Regions from separate parts of the Bacillus sp. VA13 genome, predicted to be linked through region 4. Evidence: riboswitches for the same ligand, from Rfam matches in the RefSeq annotation. Region 4 holds a riboswitch; each other region holds the start of a gene.
The links. A riboswitch is a leader RNA that binds a small molecule or an ion and turns the genes downstream of it on or off. The one in region 4 is predicted to bind S-adenosylmethionine.
Positions count from the first base shown of each region.

Region 1 (3,209 bases), on a different contig from region 4:
CTCTTACAAGAGGCGGAAGGATGGATGGTGAAAAGCCGAATATGCCGCACATCTCTTCTGACCAAGTGTTTTGCTTCACGTCAAACAACAGGGTTTCAGTTGCCTGCGATGGTTCATATGTCAAAATTCCGCTCAGCTGATATGTCACCCAATCACTGATGCTTGTAAAACTAGCAGTCTTTTCCCATAAAAAGGGCTGACGCTGTTTTAAACCATAAAGCTTGAGCGCAGAAAAAAGTGCAGTCGGGAGGCGGCCTGTGCGGATGTATATTTCTTCCTGATTGGGTATACTCTCCTCCCACTCACGGCCGCGATTATCAATGTTCGGCAGCCCGAGAAAAGAGTCGCCATTTTGATCGATCAGAACAATCCCCTGTCTTTGACTTGTCGATGTCAAACCAATAATGTCAATATCACCTGAACGAGAAAGCGCACGTTTTGCCAGTTTCATCACTTGCTTCCACAGCACCTGAGGAGAAAAATAACGGCTGTCCGGGTAAAGCGTCTCGGTAGCATACACGATGTCCTCCCTTTCAACCGTTTGAACGCTGCCCGATACACTTACGACCGCTACTCTCGCATTCCCTGTGCCGATATCAAAAACGAGATAGCCTTTTTGTTTTTTCATTCCTGTAACCTCCTCTCTTAAACCTCTGTTTTCAGCTCATCTTTGTTATACAGTGTCGGAATATTAAGAGTTTTTTCAACCTTCCACTTTTTGAGGGCTTCGTTCAGGATCGTCACGTGATGATCTTCTACTTCAAAGGTTGCTCCAGCGAGATGCGGTGTTGCCAGAACATTAGGCAATGAAATGTATTCGTAATCTGATTCCTCTGGAGGTTCATGATAAAAAACGTCTAAAATCGCTCCTCTGATTTTTTGTTCTTTTAATACAGATAAAAGATCTTCACGGTTTACCACAACTGCTCTTGAAGTATTGACGAAAATCGCACTCTCTTTCATCAGATCAAAATACTTCCGATCAATAAGTCTCAGTGTTTTCTCAGTACGAGGCAGATGGACAGAAACGATATCACTGTCTGAAAACACCGTTTTGAGAGATACTTTTTCATACAGCGGATGATCGTCTTGTACGTATGGATCGTAATACTTTACTTTACAGTCAAACGCTGTCAGCAGTTTTGCAATCCTTTGACCAACCGCGCCGAACCCAACCATGCCGACCGTTTTTCCCGTTAATTCGTTCCCTTTAAATTTGACATAAGCCTGCAAGTAATCGCTGTCCCATTTTCCATCCTTCAGCCATTGATTAGAGGAGCTGGTATGGCGGAGAAAGGAAATCACATTACCGATAAACATTTCAGCAACCGCTTGTGCATTCCGCCCGGGTGTATAGAAAACGGGTATACCTCTTTTTGATGCTGCGGCCACATCCACATTGGATGGCATTCCTCTGCACACGCCCACAAATGAAAGTTCTGGAACAGATGCAAATACGCTGTCTGTTACTTGATCAAGCTCAGTAATCAAGCCTGTCGCATTTGTTGCTTTTAGCAGCTGAATGAGTTCATCTTCCCCGTATGCCCGGCCTTGTTCCTTCCAGGGATGATAAGTAACTGAGCCGAACAATTTTTCAAGCTCTTTTCGTCCTTCTTCGTTGTACGGTGCCGTAACCAAAACCGTCATGGTGCAAAACATCCTTTTCATCATATTTTTTCATAAAAAAATCTCTTTCCGAAGATGGAAAGAGATTCATGTATAAGCGTGCCCTGTTTACAGACAGACGCTGGTATAAACCTTGCTTTCCTATCTTTCAAGCTGACGCTTGCTGGAATTGGCACAATAATGTTGCCGAGGTTTCATAGGGCCAGTCCCTCCACCTCTCTGGATAGAAAATGTTGAGTATGTAATTTTCAGAATGAAGAATACGTTTATCATAAAGAAGTCTCAGATTGATGTCAATCTCTTTTTTCAGAATTGACGTTATCATCCGAAATGTTATAATTCTTACAAAATATCTAACTAGAGAGAGGAACTGGGCCATGAAATCTTTTGCCACACAACAAAACGGCATTTTTAAATCCGTTTGCTCGCTTGACTGCCCGGATCAGTGCGGATTGTTAATACATAAAAAAGACGGAAAAATTGTGAAAGTCCAAGGTGATCCTGATCATCCTGTCACAGCCGGAAACATATGCAACAAAGTCCGAAACATGACGGAGCGCATCTATGATGAAAAGCGGCTGACTACACCGCTTAAACGGACAGGTGCGAAAGGCCAAGCGATATTCGAACCGATTTCTTGGGAAGAGGCAATCGATACCATTACCTCCCGCTGGAAACAGCTGATTGATGAAGAGGGAGCTGAAAGCATACTTCCGTACAGCTTTTACGGAAATATGGGGAAATTAACAGCTGAAGGTATGGACCGCCGCTTCTTTTACCGCATGGGTTCGAGCCAGCTCGAAAGGACGATTTGCAGCAAAGCAGGATCAGAGGGCTATAAATATACAATGGGTATAAGTGCGGGAATTGATCCTGAGAAAACCATTCATACGAAACTATTTATTTTTTGGGGAATCAACGCGGTCAGTACAAATATGCACCAAATTACTATCGCCCAAAAAGCACGAAAACAAGGTGCCAAAATTGTCGTGATTGATGTTCATAAAAACCAGACAGGACGTCTTGCAGATTGGTTTATTCCCATAAAACCCGGAACCGACAGCGCACTTGCTCTTGGCATCATGCACATCTTATTTAAAGAAAACCTTCATGATGAAGCATTTCTGTCTGAATACACAGTCGGCTATGAAGAGCTCCGTGAACACGTGAAACAGTATGATCCGGAAAAGGTATCACTGATCACCGGTGTCAGCACCGAAGATATGTATCAGCTGGCAAGAATGTACGGCGAAACCTCCCCTGCTTTTATTAGAATCGGAAACGGACTTCAACACCACGATAACGGCGGGATGATTGTACGGACGATTGCCTGTCTTCCGGCGGTTACTGGCCAATGGCTGCACACAGGGGGCGGCGCAATTAAGCATAACAGCGGAATTTTAGAATATAACACAAATGCCTTGCAGCGGCCTGACTTACTGAAGGGGCGCACACCGAGATCATTTAATATGAATCAGCTGGGCAAAGTGCTTTTGGAAACAGATCCGCCGATTCGTTCTCTTTTTATTTACGGGACGAATCCAGCCGTTGTCGCTCCAGAAGCGAATAAAGTCAGACAGGGC
Region 1 covers NZ_JBVQPP010000001.1:486,729-489,937, forward strand. The annotation lists gene AC0C66_RS02000 (FGGY-family carbohydrate kinase) at 1-628, opposite strand, end outside; gene AC0C66_RS02005 (2-hydroxyacid dehydrogenase) at 646-1,671, opposite strand; SAM riboswitch class I at 1,765-1,856, opposite strand; gene AC0C66_RS02010 (molybdopterin oxidoreductase family protein) at 2,004-3,209, shown strand, end outside.
Region 1: it holds a riboswitch for S-adenosylmethionine, as region 4 does, so the genes downstream of both, AC0C66_RS02005 (2-hydroxyacid dehydrogenase) here and AC0C66_RS14015 (bifunctional homocysteine S-methyltransferase/methylenetetrahydrofolate reductase) in region 4, are expected to answer to the same signal.

Region 2 (3,209 bases), on a different contig from region 4:
AGCAGATAAGAAATTGATAAAGATAAAAACGGCGATACAATCCATACCTTCAGCATCGTTTGAACAACTTGTTTATGGAACACGTTCGGACCGTTTTTTGCCATGCCTATTCCGATAATAGACGATGACGTGACTTGCGCCAAGGGCACCGGCATCCCAAATACAGAACTGATGATCACCAGTCCGGCTCCTGTACCGGATAAGAGAATGCCTTCTCCTTTTGAGAATCTCGTAATTTTCTTCCCGTTTGTTTCTAACACCCGCCGGCCTAATAACAACGCGCCAAGAGCAACAAAAGCTCCCCCGTATAAGGTTCCTTTCGTTACATCCAGCACACCGGCCGCCACTAACGGGCCAACGGCATTCGCCACATTGTTCATACCGGCAGAGAATGCTTCAAAAAATCCGGCACCTAACAAAACAATGCCAAGGATTTTTTGCTTTTTAGAAGATTTAATTTCAATCTTAAAATAACGAAACAGCTTAGATACAAAATATGTGAAACCGAAAGCGAACAGCGGGACAAAAACCCAAAACGACACAATGACCAGCAGGTTGTTCACAAACAATACTTTGTAAGCCACTCCCACGCCGACAACTGCGCCGACTGTTACTTCACTTGTCGACAAAGGAATGCCGAGAAGATTAGCCGTAAAGAGCGACAGCGCAGCGGCTCCAATAATGATGCAAACAATCGTCAGTGTAATCGTCTGCTCGGGGATAATCCCGGAGCTGATGGTTTTTACAACCTCGCCCCCGCCAATGACCGCCCCGGCCAGCACACCGACTGCGCATAGGATCAAAGCGTAGGTTTTCTTTTTAATGGCTCCAGAGCCGTAAGCAACTCCCATCGAAGCTGCAGCGCCGCTTGCACCAATATTCATCGCGAAAAACAAGCTAAATAAAATAGCGGCTAGTTCCATTTTGCAGCTCCTTATTCATGCAGTCCGCATTCTGTTTTCGCCATACCATTCCATCTGCCTGAACGTAAATCCTCTGCGGTAAAAGCAGGAGCCGTGCAAGGCGCGCAGCCAATACTAGGATATCCTTGATCATGAAGCGGATTGTAGTCCAGCTCATTCCGGGATGTGTATCTCCAAATGTCTTTCCAAGTCCAATGGATAAGCGGGCATACTTTTACTGATTTGAATTTTTCATCTTTGTTTAAGAAATTCGTATTGGCACGGCTTGGCCCTTGATCGCGGCGCAGACCGGAAAGCCAGGCTGGATGTCCTGAAAGCGCCTCTCTTAAAGGAACAACCTTTCTAAGATAGCAGCACTGATTCGGCTCTCTTTCCCACAGTTTGTCACCATGTTCTTCGGCTTGCTCCTCAAGGGTAAGGTCTGGTTTTTTCAGGATGATATTAAGACCCGGATAACGCTCTTTCACTCGTTCAATCGTTTCATAGGTTTCTTTAAAATGAAGTCCTGTATCAAGAAACACAATCTCTGCGTCTTTTTTTACTTTATAAATTAAGTCAATCAGAACGATTCCCTCAATTCCGAAACTGCAGGCATAAACAAGCTGATTGCCGTAATGGCCGTATGCCCACTTTAAAACTGAAAGCGCTCCTTTATAAGGGTCGTCTTCCGGAAATGTAATCGTTGGTTCTTCCCAATTATCGTACGTTAACATTTCTTCTTTCCTCCTTTCGGAGACAAACAAACAGTAGCTTTCTGCCGGTTGTCTTTTCCCAATTGTAATGTGATGCGCGGCTGCTGTTATCACAAACAGCCTTTTTTCCTCTTAAAATAAAAAACTTTCAATCCGGCGGAAAGAAAGACAGGAACAGCATGTAGCCCTTATCTTTCAAAATGGAATTCATTTTGCTGGAAGTAGCACCTTACAAACTATGCAGGTTGCCGGGCTTCATAGGTCCAGTCCCTCAGCCGCTCTTGATAAGTTTTTAGATTTGTAGTAAATTTTAGCACAATTCTAACATAAGTCAACCCGACTTTTTTTATAGGATTAATAAAAAAACAGGCCGAGTGGCCTGTTTCCAAGTACAACAAGGCTTTGAAGCCTCTATACATCACCGAAATTTATTTCTTATTTTTTAAACCAATCTTTTGACTCGGGATTTCGTTTCCACGTTTTCAGCTTTTCTAGATCGTCCGAATGAATATTTCCGTTTTCGAGCGCGACCTCTGTGAGCGTATCGTAATCAGTTAAAGAGTAGTATGGAAGTTCTGCCTTTGCGAAGGCTTCCTGCGCTTTAGGGAGCCCGTACGTAAAAATGGAGACGACACCGAGCACTTCACAGCCAGCCGCTTGTAAAGCTGCCGCAGCTTCAAGTACGCTTCCTCCTGTGGAGATTAAGTCTTCAATAACGACAGTTTTTTGCCCCTTTTGAACAGCTCCCTCAATCTGATTGCCTTTTCCGTGCGCTTTCGGCTTGCTTCTCACATAACACATCGGAAGATTCAAACGGTCAGCCGCCAGAGCAGCATGAGGAATACCGGCTGTAGCTGTTCCCGCAATCATTTCAGCTTCAGGAAAATGCTCTTCGACAAGCTTGCTGATACCTGAGGCGACATCATTTCTGACCTCCGGGAAAGATAGCGTAAGGCGGTTGTCACAGTAGATTGGCGATAAAATGCCGCTTGCCCATGTAAATGGCTCGTTCGGGCGTAAAAATACAGCTTGGATGTCTAATAGATGTTTTGCGATGATTTGTTTCATGATTTGATTCCCTCCCATTCGAGTCTGACAGCTTCATAGGCTTTTACTGGGTCTTTCGCTTTGGTAATCGAGCGTCCTACCACAATCGCTGATGAACCTTTCTCTTTTGCAATTGCAGGTGTCGCTACGCGGATTTGGTCATTCGCAGCGTCCTCTGACATCCTGATCCCCGGAGTGACAGTCAGAAATGAAGGCGACACCGCTTGGTAAATGGCTTGTGCTTCATGAACAGAGCAGACCACTCCATCAAGCCCGCTTTCTTCTGCCAGCTTGCTGTAGTGCACGACCGTGTCGATCAGAGGCTTTTCGATCAGCAGTTCATTCTTCATCATTTGTTCAGATGTACTTGTCAGCTGGGTTACCGCGATAAGTGACGGGCGTTTTTTTCCGGAAAGCGTTCCTTCTTCTAAGCCTTCCAGAGCTGCTTGCATCATTTTTTTGCCTCCGGCCGCATGAACATTGACGAGGTCCACCCCGAGACCGGCAAGGCGCTTCATCGCTTTGTTTACAGTGGTCGGGATGTCAT
Region 2 covers NZ_JBVQPP010000001.1:95,994-99,202, reverse strand. The annotation lists gene cysP (sulfate permease) at 1-923, opposite strand, end outside; gene AC0C66_RS00500 (phosphoadenylyl-sulfate reductase) at 935-1,636, opposite strand; SAM riboswitch class I at 1,801-1,906, opposite strand; gene pyrE (orotate phosphoribosyltransferase) at 2,051-2,683, opposite strand; gene pyrF (orotidine-5'-phosphate decarboxylase) at 2,680-3,209, opposite strand, start outside.
Region 2: it holds a riboswitch for S-adenosylmethionine, as region 4 does, so the genes downstream of both, AC0C66_RS00500 (phosphoadenylyl-sulfate reductase) here and AC0C66_RS14015 (bifunctional homocysteine S-methyltransferase/methylenetetrahydrofolate reductase) in region 4, are expected to answer to the same signal.

Region 3 (3,209 bases), 240 kb from region 4:
GAGTGTGACACCTGACCAGTAATCAGGATAGCCCGGATCCGGAACTAAAATCGTATCACCCGGATTCAACAAGCATTGCGGGAGCTCGACCAGACCGGCTTTCCCGCCGAATAATACAGCGACTTCAGTTTCCGGGTCAAGATCGATACCGTATTCTCGTTTATAAAATGCTGCTGCGGCTGATTTCAGACTATATGAGCCGCGAAAAGACGAGTATTTATGATTTTCAGGATCCGCAACGGCTCGTTTCATTTCCTCGACGATATGTTCCGGAGTCGGCTGATCCGGATTTCCCTGTCCGAGATTGATGACGTCGTGTCCTTCTGCGAGCTTTCGGTTCACTTTCTGCACCAGAGAAGCGAAGAATTGTTTAGGCAATTCTTTCAATACATGAGACTGTTCAAATTTCATCAATTCTCACCTTCTAAAAAAATCTTGAAATGATAGTCCATCATCATATATGGTTAAATGAAAAAAGTAAAGAAAAATTTGGGGTGTTAAAAAGATGAAATGGACGATATCTTGTCTTCAATTTGATATTTCATACGGTAAACCTTCGGAAAATATAAAAAAGGCTGAATTTTTGATTGAAAAAGAAAGCAAACATGCTGATGTTCTTGTTCTTCCTGAATTATGGACGACCGGATATGACTTGGCCAACCTTGATAAGCTCGCTGATGAAGACGGGCATTCTGCTCAGTGCTGGCTGAAGAAAACAGCAAAAAAACATGGCGTTCATATTGTCGCCGGATCGGTCGCAGTCAGAAATGATTCTGATGTTTATAATACAATGTACATCGCCGATAAGAAAGGACAAATCATTAAAGAGTATCGAAAAGCCCATCTTTTTCAGCTGATGGATGAGCATGTGTATTTATCAGCCGGTTCCGAAGACGGATACTTTGAGCTTGATGGAGTCAAAAGCTCAGGACTGATCTGTTACGATATCCGTTTTCCGGAGTGGATCAGAAAACATACGATAAAAGGTGCCAACGTGCTGTTTATTTCTGCGGAATGGCCTCTTCCCCGCCTTGATCATTGGAAAAGCCTGCTTATTGCCCGGGCCATTGAAAATCAATGCTTTGTCGCTGCCTGCAATTGTACTGGTTCAAATCCAGATAATGAATTTGCCGGGCATAGCCTGATTATTGATCCATGGGGGCGTGTACTTTCTGAAGGCGGCCGGGAAGAAGGCATTGTCCGAGCTGAAATCGACCTTAAGGAAAGCGTTAAGGTACGAGAGAGCATTCCTGTTTTCGATGATATCAGAAAAGATTTATATTAAAAAATATATTGACAACTTGATAAAACACCTGTTACTATGTTCATCAACTGATAAATTAGAATTGTTTAACAAGTGAATATATTCTCTTATCGAGAGTTGGGCGAGGGATTTGGCCTTTTGACCCCAACAGCAACCGACCGTAATTCCATTGCGAAATGGGGCGCATCTTTTTCGCGCCGAGACGCTCGTCTCTAAGGCACGGTGCTAATTCCATCAGATCTGATCTGAGAGATAAGAGAGGCGGACATACATGTTAAGCCTCCTTCTCTCTGAGAAGGAGGCTTTTTTACGGCCATACCATACAGCTGCAAACATATCAAGAGATTACATAATTGGAGGTTATGACAATGGCAGTCACAAAAACACCTTTATACGAAACGTTAAATGAAAGCTCCGCTGTGGCGTTGGCGGTGAGGCTTGGCTTATTTCCAAGCAAAAGCACGCTGACATGCCAGGAGATCGGCGACGGCAACTTAAATTACGTTTTTCATATTTATGATCAAGAACATGATAGAGCTTTGATCATTAAACAGGCGGTTCCTTATGCAAAAGTCGTCGGAGAAAGCTGGCCGCTGACAATCGATCGCGCAAGAATCGAAAGCAGCGCTCTCATCCGACAGGGCGAGCATGTCCCTCATCTCGTTCCAAGAGTGTTTTATTCTGATACAGAAATGGCGGTTACCGTCATGGAGGATCTCTCTCACCTTAAAATCGTAAGAAAAGGACTCATTGAGGGTGAACATTATCCGCATCTGTCACAGCACATCGGTGAATTTTTAGGAAAGACCCTTTTCTATTCATCAGATTACGCGCTTGAACCCAAGGTAAAAAAACAGCTTGTTAAACAGTTTACAAATCCGGAGCTGTGCGACATTACGGAAAGACTTGTCTTTACAGACCCTTTCTTTGACCATGACACAAATGATTTTGAAGAAGAGCTTCGTCCTTTTGTCGAGAAGCTTTGGAATAATGACAACGTCAAAATCGAAGCCGCTAAGCTGAAAAAGTCGTTTTTAACATCGGCAGAAACGCTGATTCATGGTGATCTGCACACAGGAAGCATTTTTGCCAGCGAACATGAAACAAAGGTGATTGATCCTGAATTTGCTTTTTACGGACCGATCGGCTTTGATGTAGGCCAATTTATTGCCAACTTATTTTTGAACGCACTCGGCCGTGACGGGGGTGACAGAGAGCCGTTATATCACCATGTCAAGCAGGTCTGGGAAACATTTCAAAAGACATTCACTGAAGCGTGGGAAAAGGATAGTCTGGATGTTTACGCCAAAATCGACGGGTACCTTACTGATACGCTCAGTCATATATTTGAAGAGGCGATCGGGTTTGCGGGCTGCGAGCTGATCCGCCGCGCGATCGGCCTTGCCCATGTGGCTGATCTGGATACAATCGTGCCGTTTGATAAACGAATCGGCAGAAAACGGCTGGCGCTCGAAACAGGCACAGCCTTTATCGAAAAACGCTCGGAATTCAAAACGATAACGGATGTTATTGAATTATTTAAGTTACTTGTAAAGGAATGATCCATTCATGACCCATTCATTTGCTGTTCCCCGTTCTGTTGAATGGAAGGAAACAGCCATTACCATTTTAAATCAGCAAAAGCTTCCTGACGTGACAGAATATTTGGAGCTGACGACGAAAGAGGATGTATTTGACGCCATCGTCACGCTCAAAGTAAGAGGCGCCCCGGCCATCGGCATTACGGCTGCCTTCGGACTTGCGCTTGCTGCAAAAGACATTGAAATAGATGATGTCACCGAATTCCGCCGCAGACTGGAAGATATCAAACAATATTTAAACAGCTCACGGCCTACCGCCATTAATTTATCTTGGGCGCTTGAGAGACTGAGTCGTTCAATCGAAAACGCCATTTCCGTAAATGAAGCAAAAACAAACCTTGTCC
Region 3 covers NZ_JBVQPP010000003.1:158,195-161,403, forward strand. The annotation lists gene mtnE (methionine-glutamine aminotransferase) at 1-411, opposite strand, end outside; gene AC0C66_RS12680 (carbon-nitrogen family hydrolase) at 506-1,285, shown strand; SAM riboswitch class I at 1,369-1,523, shown strand; gene mtnK (S-methyl-5-thioribose kinase) at 1,633-2,826, shown strand; gene mtnA (S-methyl-5-thioribose-1-phosphate isomerase) at 2,834-3,209, shown strand, end outside.
Region 3: it holds a riboswitch for S-adenosylmethionine, as region 4 does, so the genes downstream of both, mtnK (S-methyl-5-thioribose kinase) here and AC0C66_RS14015 (bifunctional homocysteine S-methyltransferase/methylenetetrahydrofolate reductase) in region 4, are expected to answer to the same signal.

Region 4 (3,209 bases):
GCAAGGCCTTCCGCTTTTTGTTTCTCTTTATCCTCGCCGGCGAGGGCCATTTTTTCGCGAATAGAGTCAGATAGCTTAATGCCCGGAATTTCATTGTGGATGAATTCAGCATTTCGGCTGCTTGTGAGTGGCATAATGCCGATATAGATCGGTGTCTTCAGATGCTTTGTTTCGTTATGGATATCGACAAGCTGCTGCTCGGAATAGACAGGCTGTGAAACGAAATAATCGGCGCCGCAATCTATTTTTTTCTCCAGCCGTTTTACCGCTTTATCCAGATGGCGGACATTAGGATTAAATGCGGCGGCGACTGAGAAATTCGTTTTCTTGCCAAGCGGTTTTCCAGACAGGGACAGTCCTTCGTTGAATTGTTTGATCAGCCTGATTAAATCAAAGGATGTTAAATCATACACAGACGTCGCACCCGGAAAATCCCCGATTTTAGAAGGATCGCCCGTAATGGCCAGCACGTCATTCAGCCCTAACGTATCCAGACCCATTAAATGTGACTGCAAGCCGATAATATTTCGGTCACGGCATGTAATATGGACAAGAGAGCGCATATCGAGCTGTTGCTTCACAAGGGCGCCGCAGGCAACATTGCTGATCCGCGGAGTAGCCAGGGAATTGTCAGCGAGGGTCAGGGCGTCGATTCCCGCTTCTTTTAATTCAGCAGCAGCAGACAGAAATTTGTCGAAACTCAATTTTTTCGGCGGGTCCAGCTCTACGATAATGGAGCGTTTTTCCGCTGCGATCTCATTCAGGCCGGGCTCTGTCCGCTCATGCTGAACAGAAATGAATTCCTTCGCCCGGGTTTTGACTTCTTTTTCTGTAATCGGAGCAAGCCCGCCAACCGCTTCTGCCATCGCCTGGATGTGATTCGGCGTGGTGCCGCAGCAGCCGCCGATAATCCGCGCGCCTTGCTTGCGGAATTCTGACGCGCTGTTTTGAAAATACGTGTCGTCTGTTTCATAGACGAGCCGGCCTTCTTCAAGCGAGGGAAGACTGCTGTTCGGATAAACTGATAAGAACACGTCATCAAAAATCGGCACTTCGCTAAGCGCTTCAATCATGTGATAAGGGCCGAGCCGGCAGTTAATGCCGACGATATCAGCTCCGAGATCCGCGATCGATCGCAATGCTTCAGAAAGCAGTGTTCCGTCCTGCAGTACGCCTTGCTCATGCATGGAGACATTCAGCATAATCGGAAGGCCAGTCTCTTTGCGCGCGATTTTTAGCACTTCACGGGCTTCTTCCAAATCATAATACGTTTCTAACAGCAAGCCATCTGGCTCTTCATGCAGCAGCAGGTACAGCTGCTCGCGAAAGCTGCGTTTGATTTCGTCAAGGCTGTACGCGTTTTTATTAAAGGTACGGATGCCGCCCATCGTCCCCAGCACGTACGCATCGCCTGCTGAAGCCCGCGCGATTTTTACCGCCTCCTGATTCATTTTTTTGATGTCATCCTCAAGCCCGTGTCTGGATAATTTAATATAATTGGCCCCGTACGTATTTGTTTGAATGATGTTGGCTCCAGCCTCAACGTACGCTTTATGTATGCGCTGAATTTCCTCCGGCTTTGAAATGTTGAGCTCCTCAAAGCACCTGTCAATGCCATAGGAGTAGAGGAGCGTCCCCATGGCGCCGTCGCCAATTAACACCTGTTTTTGCAAATCTTCTAAAAGTCCCATTGTTTGCCTCCTTTATTCACATTCAGCAAGGAAAAAAGAGAAATAAAAAAAGTCCTCTTAAGAAGAAGACTTTGTCAGTGATTTTGTCTCTTCTTATCTTCCAAGCTGTTCGAGCTTGCTGGATTTAGCACCTTGGTCATGGCTGATCGCCATTACACCGGTTGCTGAAGCTTCGTCGGGCCAGTCCCTCTGCTTCTCTTGATAAGAACGGATATAAAATTTTCGTGTTCAGGAAGTGCCCTAAAGATGCCTGGCATTTTCCCTTTCTCCAAATTTACCGAAAATAAAGACAATAATCAATAGGATTCAGAAAATTTATCTGAAATTTATAAATTGAACGTCAATTGGCAGATCCGCGCCCCGCACTGCTGTGATAATCTGCTGCAGGTCATCCTTGTTTTTTCCGGTGACGCGCACTTGATCATCCTGCACTTGAGACTTTATTTTCAGTCCGGAGTTTTTGATGATGGTATTGATTTTTTTGGCGTTGTCCTTGTCAATGCCTTGAACAAGTTTTGCACGCTGGCGCACCGTTCCGCCTGACGCGCTTTCAACCTTGCCGTAATCAATGTTTTTTGTCGGCACGTTTCGTTTAATTAATTTACTGACCAGTACATCTTTCAGCTGGCTTAATTTAAATTCGTCATCAGAAACGAGGACAAGCTCCTCTTTATCTAAAGAAATGTCGCTTTTGCTTCCTTTAAAGTCATAGCGTGTGCTGATTTCTTTCAGTGCGATTTGAATCGCATTTTGCACTTCGGGCAATTCCACCTTTGATACAATATCAAATGAACTTTCTTTTGCCATATGAAAACCTCCATAACATTTAACTTATGTGTTGATTATAGTAGAATAAAGAGAAACTTCCAACAGAACAAAGAATCAATTTGTGATGATTGGAAAAAATGTTAACAGAATCCGCAGAAAAATAAGCGGAACAGGAAGGACGATAGCATGAGACCAGGGCAGCAATTAACCTTGAGTATAGATCACCAAACTGACTTCGGTTACTTTTTAACCGACGGAGAAGATACGATTCTCTTACATAACAGTGAAATAACTGAGGATATCGAAGACAGAGATGAGGTAGAGGTCTTTATATACGTGGACCAGCAGGAAAGACTTGCGGCCACGATGAAAATTCCGGTCATCAGCGCTGATGAGTACGGCTGGGTCGAAGTGGTGGATAAAGTGGAAGATATGGGCGTTTTCGTTGATGTCGGCTTATCTAAGGATGCGCTTGTTGCAACTGAGCATTTGCCGCCATACGAGGATGTCTGGCCGCAAAAAGGGGATAAGCTCTACTGTATGCTGAAAGTGACGAACCGGGGGCGCATGTTTGCGAAACCAGCGCCTGAAGATATCATCAGCGAACTGTTTACCGACGCTTCAGAAGATCTGATGAATAAAGAGCTGACAGGTACGGTGTACAGATTAATCGCAACGGGTTCATTCATCATCACAGACGACGGTATCCGCGGTTTTATCCATCCGTCAGAAAGAAAAGAGGAGCCAAGA
Region 4 covers NZ_JBVQPP010000003.1:395,292-398,500, reverse strand. The annotation lists gene AC0C66_RS14015 (bifunctional homocysteine S-methyltransferase/methylenetetrahydrofolate reductase) at 1-1,691, opposite strand, end outside; SAM riboswitch class I at 1,782-1,899, opposite strand; gene AC0C66_RS14010 (YajQ family cyclic di-GMP-binding protein) at 2,007-2,498, opposite strand; partial or broken gene AC0C66_RS14005 (CvfB family protein) at 2,597-3,209, shown strand, end outside.